Regions from separate parts of the Marinomonas sp. ABL3_031 genome, predicted to be linked through region 3. Evidence: predicted binding sites of a transcription regulator. Region 3 holds the regulator's gene; each other region holds the start of a gene.

The links. Region 3 encodes FNR, which switches genes on or off when oxygen is low (the NO sensors DNR and NnrR bind a similar motif). Its sites were predicted from a motif close to TTGATNTANATCAA; they were not measured.
Region 1: cyoA (ubiquinol oxidase subunit II) is a predicted target of FNR. The motif match lies at 1,619-1,632, and genes of this name have one in related genera.
Region 2: ACXAH2_RS10650 (HP1242/YdcH family protein) is a predicted target of FNR. The motif match lies at 1,402-1,415, and genes of this name have one in related genera.

Annotation. Positions count from the first base shown of each region.
Region 1 is NZ_JBSWYU010000011.1:45,935-49,220, forward strand. It holds gene pdxR (MocR-like pyridoxine biosynthesis transcription factor PdxR) at 1-1,258, shown strand, start outside; gene cyoA (ubiquinol oxidase subunit II) at 1,908-2,915, shown strand; gene cyoB (cytochrome o ubiquinol oxidase subunit I) at 2,915-3,286, shown strand, end outside.
Region 2 is NZ_JBSWYU010000008.1:127,032-130,317, reverse strand. It holds gene ACXAH2_RS10655 (TonB-dependent siderophore receptor) at 1-914, opposite strand, end outside; gene ACXAH2_RS10650 (HP1242/YdcH family protein) at 1,069-1,329, opposite strand; gene ACXAH2_RS10645 (YbaN family protein) at 1,803-2,183, opposite strand; gene rnt (ribonuclease T) at 2,247-2,915, opposite strand; gene ACXAH2_RS10635 (flagellar protein MotY) at 2,972-3,286, shown strand, end outside.
Region 3 is NZ_JBSWYU010000012.1:33,571-36,856, reverse strand. It holds gene ttcA (tRNA 2-thiocytidine(32) synthetase TtcA) at 1-360, shown strand, start outside; gene ACXAH2_RS13310 (YfaZ family outer membrane protein) at 371-943, shown strand; gene ACXAH2_RS13305 (adenine phosphoribosyltransferase) at 1,028-1,570, opposite strand; gene fnr (fumarate/nitrate reduction transcriptional regulator Fnr) at 1,594-2,355, opposite strand; gene hemN (oxygen-independent coproporphyrinogen III oxidase) at 2,379-3,286, opposite strand, start outside.

The sequences.
Region 1 (3,286 bases), on a different contig from region 3:
CGTATTTGTTGCTGCTTATCAAGTTACGGATCAACAAGCCATTTTAAAAGACATAGTATCCCGTCATGAGTCACTAGAAGATGAACAGACATTGTATGCTTTTGATGCAGGTGTCGATGTGTCAGCTTTCCCTTCTAAGGAATGGGCTGCCAGTATGCGTCGGAGTTGGTTGCAGCCTGATAACAAAGTCATGCAGGGGGAATATTTGACCGGATTTCCACCTTTAAAAAAAGCTTTGGTGAATTATTTGTATCGGTTGCGAGGGTTGGAGTGCCGTGCCGAGCAAATTATCATTACGGCAGGTAATCGCGATTCATTACAGCTTTTAGATCATGCTTTGCGTAAGGCAACACATAATCAGCTTAAGTGGTGGCTGGAAGAGATCACTTATCCGCCCATCAGCGAAGCATTGAATCAGCAAATTCGCTTTGGTCACATAAAATTGGATACTGAAGGCCCTTGCTTGCCAAACATAAGTTCTTACTGTGATGACAAGGTTGCCAAGAAACATGCGTTTATTGTGACACCTAATCGCCAATACCCTATGGGAACCAGTATCAGTTCCCAACGTCGTCAGCAATGGATTAAGGCTTTGGATACTGAGCAGAATCCAATGTGGCTAATTGAAGACGACTATGACAATGAATTTGTCTATCAAGGCCGCGCAGAAGTGCCCTTGATGCAAACGGCAAGATCGTTCTCGGAGGCCAGTCGCCATGTTTTTTATGTAGGCAGTTTTTCGAAGGTGTTATTTCGAGGTTTGCGTTTAGGGTTTATTGTGGCACCGCTGGAACATGTGGCTCTCATTAAGCGAAGTCAGAAACAAATCGGTATATCAGCTTCGTTACCAATGCAACCAGTCGTTGCGGATTTTTTGATCCAAGGCAATTTTGAGCGACATTTAAATCGCATGCGTCGCCACTATAGATTGAAACGAGATATGCTGTTGGCACTTTTGAGTGACTATTTATCGCCCTGGTTTGATTGGAAAAAGCCTCGTGGTGGAATGCATGTGTTAATTGAGTGTAAACCAGAATGTTTAGATTTAGTTGAGGACGGGAACACATTCGATCGGCAGTTTTGTCAGAGGTTGCGACAAGATAATGTCATTTTAAGTCCATTATCAATGCATTACTCTGATGGCAACATACTACCTAGACAAGGTTTTGTGTTGGGCTTCAGTGGGTTACAAGAAGAGCAAATGCGCCATATCTTGTTTAAGATGAAGGCCGTGTTGCAAGTGTGGAGCAAGCAATAGAGGGTCGTATTTGGTTCAATGCTTTTTGAACGAGTTCAGAATGTGAATTTTGTAAAAATGCGGTGAAGCAAAGGTTAACAAAGGATAAACTAGACTTTGTGTGATTAGTCGGATTTTGATATATTCCGCACACTTGAATTTTTACTCGTTCGCAATGATTTTGTCAGTATGAGATTTGCGGGTGGGTATGCGAACACCAATAAAGGTCTTGTTGACGGCGTTTAATTAAAGAAAAACCATAATAAAATTAATCGGTTATGGTGGCTTAAAGATTAGAATATGCCATCGTTTTTGTTATCGGCAAGAGCTAATTAAGAGTGTCGTTTAGATGTATTGTTACGGGTTAGATATGAGGCCGTATTGACCGATATCAACCTTGCTCGCCTTTGATGGCCATTTGAGAACATTGTGATTGCTTGTGGGAAGCCGTTAATCAAGTTGAGACTTGGTTCACAATGCAAATGCTGAGCACCTTTTTCAGATTTAGGTGATCCAAAAGAATCATTATTGCGTTATTTTACAATGGCACAGTAATGATTTTTATGCTGTTTACAGTGTGGTGATCTTTACTGAAATACCCGGCACTGCCGGATTTTCGTTCTGTCATTTGATAGTTAAGTGGCAGTTTTGTGAACCTCGGGGTTAGAGGATGATTCTCTTGTTAACTCGTATCCTAAGTAAAGTCGCTTTGGCGCTAATGGTGGGCTTGCTCGCCGGTTGTCAGGGTGGTGTGCTCGATCCAAAGGGTCAGGTTGGTATTGAAGAGAAGCAACTAATTATTGTTGCCACTCTGTTAATGCTACTTGTCGTGATTCCTGTGATCTTCATGACATTGTATTTCGCTTGGAAATACCGTGAAGGTCGTGATGAAATCTATGAGCCTAAGTGGTCACACTCCACGAAAATTGAAACTGTCGTATGGGCAATTCCAGTTGTTATCATCATCGTTCTTGGTGTGATTACCTGGAAATCTACACATGCTCTAGATCCTTATAAACCGTTGGAACATGAGAAAGATCATATTACGGTTCAAGTGGTATCTATGAACTGGAAATGGGTCTTCATTTATCCAGAACAAGGTATTGCTACGGTCAACGAATTGGTCTTCCCTGCTGATGTTCCAGTGGCATTCAGAATTTCGTCTGAAGGAACCATGAACTCTTTCTTCATTCCGCAATTGGGTAGTCAGATTTACTCTATGGCTGGAATGGTGACAAAACTGCACCTAATTGCAAACGAACCAGGAACTTTCAAAGGTTTCTCTTCTAATTACAGCGGTGCAGGCTTCTCTGGTATGAAATTTAACGCCATTGCTACACCAACTGAAGCGGAGTTCGATGAATGGGTCGCTCAAGTTAAAGAGTCAGGTAATGTGCTAGATCAAATTAGCTACGACGAACTTGCGCAACCTACTGAAAACCATCCTGTAGAATACTTTGGCTCTATTAAGCCAGGTATCTTCCACGATAATGTTATGAAGTTCATGAAAGACTACGGTACGGTTGATATTTTGGAAGGCACAGTCTTCGACACTCCTATGATGCGTCAGATGAAGCAAGGTGATCACCATCACGGTGATATGAACCATGCCGAAATGGATCATAGTGAGATGAACCACAGTCAAATGAATCATGACGATATGGAGGCTGATAAATAATGTCTGGTTTCTTAGGCAAACTCTCCGTTGATGCGCTGCCGCATGACCCTATTGTCATCACAACCTTGTGTGTGGTGGCTGTGGTTGGTGCCATAGTTGCATTTTTGGTTCTGAAAAATAATTTATTGGGTGTCTTGTGGCGCGATTGGTTGACTTCGGTTGATCACAAAAAGCTAGGTATAATGTACATTGTACTGGCTTTCATCATGTTGATTCGTGGTTTTGCGGATGCCATCATGATGCGTCTTCAGTTGGCCTTAGCGACCAACGGTGACCCTGGTTACTTACCGCCACATCACTACGATCAAATCTTTACGGCACATGGTGTCATCATGATCATCTTTATGGCCATGCCATTTATGATTGGTTTG
Region 2 (3,286 bases), on a different contig from region 3:
CGTAGGGCGACATTGCTTTCTAGCCAATCATTGATGCTCTGATCGAGACGCGCTTGGAACACTTGGGCATCCAGTTCTTGGTAATCGGTTTTTTCATTATTATTCCACGAGGTGTCGGCAAGGAAATTGCCATCGTCGTCGGTGGGAATACCGCGTAAACGAGCGCCAGAAATATGTTGATGAATGTCGGTAAATTGCAGTGTTAGGCTGTTGTCTTCATCTATGTCCCAGGCATAACCAAGATCAATGATCTGATTCTGCTCTTCCACATTGTTGCGATAAGAGTCCTGTCCATCGGAATAAATGCCGACACGATAGCGCTCTGATCCATCTTCATTGATGGGGCCAGAAGACTCCCCACTACCACTGAAAAAGTCTTTGTTTCCGGCGGTTACTTGTAGGGTGTTTTGCTGCTCATAGGTTGGTTTTTTGGTGACATAGTTGATCACACCGCCGGGTTCTCCAGCCCCATAAACGGCACCAGAAGGGCCTTTCAATACTTGAACCTGCTCTATGGTGAACAGTTGCGGGATAGAAAAGTCACCAAACGGATCGCCTTTTAAGCCATCGTAGAGAATCTCGTCTTGCTGAAAACCACGCAAAGTCACGGTTGAGGGTTGATATTGCGATAGACCTGAAATAGAGCGATATAAATCGGTGATTTGTCTGGCCGCTTGATCTTCCATCAAGGTTTCCGTGATGACCTGAACCGACTGTGGCGTATTGTCCATGCTGGTCGCCGTTTTAGTGGCTAAGCTGGTTTCGTCTTCCTTGTAATAAGATAAAGCGCGACCTTGCACTTCAAGTGTTTGCAAATCGATGGAGTCATCAGTTTGTGAGGTTTCAGCCAAGGCAAGGCAAGAAAACGTGAGCACACCACATGCCTGCATCATGAGAAAGCTTTTTTTGAACATGGAAGTATCTTCTTATACCGCTAAATTAAGCGCGGTATAATAATGATTATGAGAATTGTTTTCAATTTTAAAATACTTACAAAAGCTTAATACTGGTAGTGGCATAAAAAAAGCGAGTGTTTAGACTCGCTTTTATCAACATGAAGTGAGCTGCTTACGCTTTTTCTGCAGCGGCTATGCTGGCTTTGATATAGCCTTTAAGTGTGTCTTTAAGTTGTAAGCGTTGTTTCTTTAAGCTTTCTTCCTGTTGTGTTGTCGCGGGAATAATTTCCTTTTCCATTTTTTCAATTTCGTGAGTTAAATGGTTGTATTCATTATAAAGCTTTCTGAAGTGAGCATCTTCCATTTTAAGGTCGTGGATATCGTCTTTATACTCGGGAAACTCATTGATTAAACTGTGGTCAGAAATTGGCATGTTGTCCTCCGATGCGTGTTTACTGAATCATTATGCTCATTTATAGATTAGTCGAGACGAAGAAATGGGTTCTTGATCCTTGTCAGTTTTTCTTACGTCAGTATTAATACGGTTTCTCATCCTGTTCATCGAACTGCCGAATACTACGAAATTAGGATGTTTGCTTTAGCAAGCCCCTATTTAATTGAGTTTCCGCTTGGTAGCAGACACCTTAAGGCGGCGTCGATTAACGACGGTATTTCAAAGTATAGGAGACAAGCCGCCGTCTTGCTGGTGTAATTTTAAAAGTAATTAAGGAAATGTTTGCTGATTTTAAATAGCATCACTGACATTGCTATTGCCGCTACACGGAACTCTTCGAGTTGTGACAAAACGATTGAAGTAAACAGTAGCGTGGGTATCGTGGATTGTAATTTTGTCTATCGAAAGAGCATGGAGTCAGTAATAGAAAATATGGCAGAGCCGTGCAGATATTAGTCTTGTTGGTCTTCACGCACAGGCAATCTGAGCAGATAAATGCTGACGCATATGCCGATGGTTATCAGGCCAAGAGTTGCCCAAAAACGATAAACAATGAACATGGAAATGCTCATTCCCACCCACATGAAAAGAATGGCGCGGTTGCGTGAACGTCTAGGAATACCGTCTTCGGACTGCCAATCCCGCACAATAGGGCCAAAAAATTTGTGATTGAGTAACCAGTTGTGGAAGCGCTCGGATGATTTAGAAAAGCACCAAGCGGCCAGTAAAACCAGTGGTGTGGTGGGTAATAAAGGTAAATAGATACCAATAATGCCGGTGATCAAGGAAAACCAGCCGAGTGCGAGATAGAAATATTTTTTGGCTGGCATCATAGCAAGCACCTTAATGGCAATAGGCAGTTCATAATATACTGCTGGTCCTTATTATTGTGCGACTTATTGGCCTGAATGGAAAATTGCTGACATGTCCTGCTCTGGTGTATTTTCAATACATGGCCAGCCGCCCAGTCGTTTCCAACGATTTACCATTTCACAGAATAGCTCAGCGGTTTTTTCTGTGTCGTATTTTGCTGAGTGGGCTTCAGAATTACTAAAGGGGATTGCCGCTGCCTCACAGGCTTTGGCTAATACCGTTTGACCAAAAACGAGCCCGGCTAAACTGGCAGTATCGAAGCTTGAAAATGGGTGAAAAGGATTGCGTTTTATGTCCGCACGCTCAATAGCCGCATTTAAAAAACCATGATCAAAGGCAGCATTATGACCCACTAAGATAGCGCGTTTACAACCTACTGATTTCAGTTCTTTGCGCACTTTGGAGAACATTTGTGTTATGGCTTCACCTTCTGATATATCCTCTCGACCAGGTTCAAATGGATCAATTCCAGTGAAGTCGAGGGCGGCTTTCTCAAGATTAGCGCCTTCGAATGGTTTGATTAGGAAACCTATGGTTTCATGTATGTAAAGATCACCGTTTTCATCCATTCTTAGAATGCTGGCAGCCATTTCTAATAAAGCATCGGTTTTTTGATTAAAGCCTGCGGTTTCTACGTCGATAACAACGGGTAGGAAACCTCGGAATCGATCTTTGATTTCATGGTTTGACAAATGAGGGTCCTTAATTCTGCCGCGTATTTGAGAATATCGGTATACAATAGGATGTGATGATAACACAATTGATTATGCTTGAACGAGATGTCTCAATGGGAATCACCCAACAACTTTTAATTCGCTCTGCGTTTTGTTTTGCCGCTTGTTTGTCAGTGACGCAAGTGCAAGCGTTAACCCATTATCAGTCTGGTATCACGGATTCAAAATGGTTGCTATCTGGGGACATCTTCTCTTGTAGTTTGACGCATCCTGTTGCGCACTATGGTGAAGGCCAGTTTATTAAGGAAGCGGGCGAACCGATGAAGTTTGTGTTGCAACCTCGTAACGAAAAGCTTGGCCCTGGCCAAGTCTATATTATCTCTCAAGCG
Region 3 (3,286 bases):
ATGTTTTTTGGTGGTAAATTAAAATCTATGCCCCCCAAATTGCTAAGTGACGACGGCAAACACCTGGTAATTCGTCCTCTTGCTTATTGTAAAGAAAAAGACATAGAAGCCTTTGCTGAGTTAAAAAAATTCCCTATCATTCCTTGTAATTTGTGTGGTTCACAGGAAAACTTACAAAGACAGGTAGTAAAAGACATGTTACAAAATTGGGAGAGAGAGTACCCCGGTCGTACTGATACCATGTTTACTGCCATGCAAAATGTTGTACCATCCCACTTAGCAGACACAGAATTGTTTAATTTTAAAGAGCTGAAGCAATCTCCCTCAGCTTTTGATCGACTTAATATTATTTCACTATAGGATTTGCGAAATGAATTTAAACCTTAAAGCCCTTTTCCTAACGCTAGGTCTATTAGGCTCATCCATTGCCTCTGCTGCTTCGACAGCTTCCGTTCATTTAACAAATGATACGGTTCAAGGTGATGTGAATTTGGATATGGGTACCTTTGGTATTGGAGCCGGGGTTTCCTATGATAAAGATGAAGATATTACGGCAGGGTACTTGGGGTTCAATGTTCAAGATTCCGAGGGTGGTAATGGTCCTCTGCAAGTGAGTATTGGCACGCGAGTTTACGCCGTTAATGCGGACAGAACGGCTGACGACGACGATATTTATACGGCGGTAGCTCTTGGCGGTTGGTACCGCTATACGTTGCAATCAGCCAATCGCGTTGCTATCTATGGATCCGGTTATTATGCGCCGGAAGTGCTGTCATTTACGAATCTAGATCACATGTATACTTATGAGTTTCGATTAGAATACATGACCATGAGAAATGCGCGCGCTTTTGTACGCTACGGTAATACCGTTATTGTTTTTGAAGACAATAGTCGTGAAGAAGCAAATAAAGGTTTTGCTGTTGGTGCTGAAGTAGAATTTTAATCTAGTATAATCGTTTAAGTATAAAAAAGTGGCTGTTAGCCACTTTTTTATACTGCTCAATTCATCGAAAATAAGACTTAAATCTTATTCACCATCAAAAGCGCACAAGCTGAACACTGGAACTTGTGTATCACGCAATTTCTGACTGCCGCCTAAATCCGGCAAATCTATAATGGCTGCCACTTCTTTAATATTGGCACCTTGAGCTGTTAAAAGCTTGATAGCAGCAAATAGGGTTCCACCAGTCGCTATCAAATCATCAAACAATAGCACTTGATCACCAGAATTAACCGAGCCTTGCTGAATTTCCAATTCAGCTTCACCGTATTCCAATGCGTATTTTTGAGAAATGGTCTTGCCTGGTAATTTGCCTTTTTTACGAACCAGAATAAGAGGCTTTTGTAACTCATAAGCTAACACCGCAGCAATTAAGAAGCCGCGAGCGTCAATGCAAGCTATATGGGTGATATCAGAATCAATGTAGCGATGAATATACGCATCCACAACCATTCTCATGCCTTTAGGATCACTGAAAATAGGGGTGATATCACGAAAACTAATACCTTCCTTTGGCCAGTCTTCTACGGTTCGAATGAGAGATTTAACGTAAAAATCATCGTAAAGCATCTCGAAAATTGCCTCTGTATTATTCAAAAGTGTGCAATTTTATCACAATCAGGCGCTACGCCAATGAGTTTTTGCATCGCTTCGAAATTAACGATCTGAATTTCTTTACCATCAACATGGATCAATTCATTTTTCTGGAAGCGTGTCATGACACGGCTTACTGTCTCAACCGCTAGACCAAGATAATTGCCCATCTCGCCTCTAGACATTGACAGACGAAATGCAGACGCAGAATAGCCACGCTTTTTAAACCTATTAGACAAATTCAATAAAAAAGAGGCGACTTTTTCATCGGCATTCTTTTTACCTAATAACACCATCATGTGTTGATCATCTGAAATTTTTCGGCTCATCAGGCGAAAAATTTGATGCTTTAATGAAGGAATTTGATTGGATAATTCTTCAAGATGCGCAAACGGAATTTCACATACGGTCGTTGTTTCTAATGCTTTTGCAGACACAGGGTAACTGTTTGAGTCAATACCACTTAACCCCAACAATTCACTGGGGCAGTAAAAACCCGTAATCTGCTCTTCGCCAAAAGAGGTGATTTTGTACGTTTTTAATGTGCCTGAGCGAACGGCAAAGAGTGAGTCAAAGGCATCTCCCTGACGGAATAAAAATTCACCTTTTTTAAGCGGACGCTTACGTTCAATAATTTGATCAAGTCGGTTAATGTCTTCATCAGCTAATGCAATAGGAAGGCATAATGCGTTTAGACTGCAATTCTGACATTGTGAAGTAAGCTTACTGCTGAATCTAGGCTGAGCGTGTGTTATAGCCATTGTTGGTTCTCCCTGATACGAATCTAGATAACTTTTGAATACTGTATTGCACCATTAAGATATTTATCGAACACCATACAAACACAACGTATTAGCAATCTGCCTCGTTCGGTCACTTTTATCCCATTTCTGCCTTGAGATGAAAAGTATTGCACCATATTATCTGCGAGAATGGGTTCTAATCTTGCCAGCTCATCAGAGAAATATTCGACAAATTTAATGTTATGTTTTTTCTCAATTAAGTCAAAATTCAGTTGAAAGTGGGACAGTAAGGTCATGATAACATCATGACGAATACGATCATCCTTATTACTGATATATCCCTTTGCGATGGCCAATTGTCCGTTTTCGATACTTTTTTTATAGGCATTCAATTCCAATTGGTTTTGCATGTAAGTTCCATTGATGCTGCTGATACCAGAAACACCAAAGGCGAGTAAATCTGTACCAGAGTGCGTTGTGTAGCCTTGAAAATTACGATGTAACAATCCGCTATCACGAGCTTTAGCGAGTTCATCTTGTGGTTTGGCAAAATGATCCATGCCTATGTATTCATAACCTGCGTCTACCAAGTAATTGATGCTCATCTTGAGTATAGCCAGTTTTTCTTTGGCGGGAGGCAAATGTGCTTCTGGCAAACGTTTTTGAGAGCGAAAACGATTAGGCAAATGCGCATAGTTAAACAAGGATATTCGATCAGGTGATAATCTAATCACATGATCTAATGTTTTCTGAAAACCAGACACGGACTGAAAAGGTAAACCATAAATAAGATCAAAATTAATGGATTGAATACCCAGTTCACGGGCCTTGTTAACTAATACCTTGACCAAATTATAAGACTGAACCCGATGTATACTCTGTTGTACTTTGGGATCGAAATCTTGCACACCTAGACTAATACGATTAATACCAAGTGATACTAATTCCG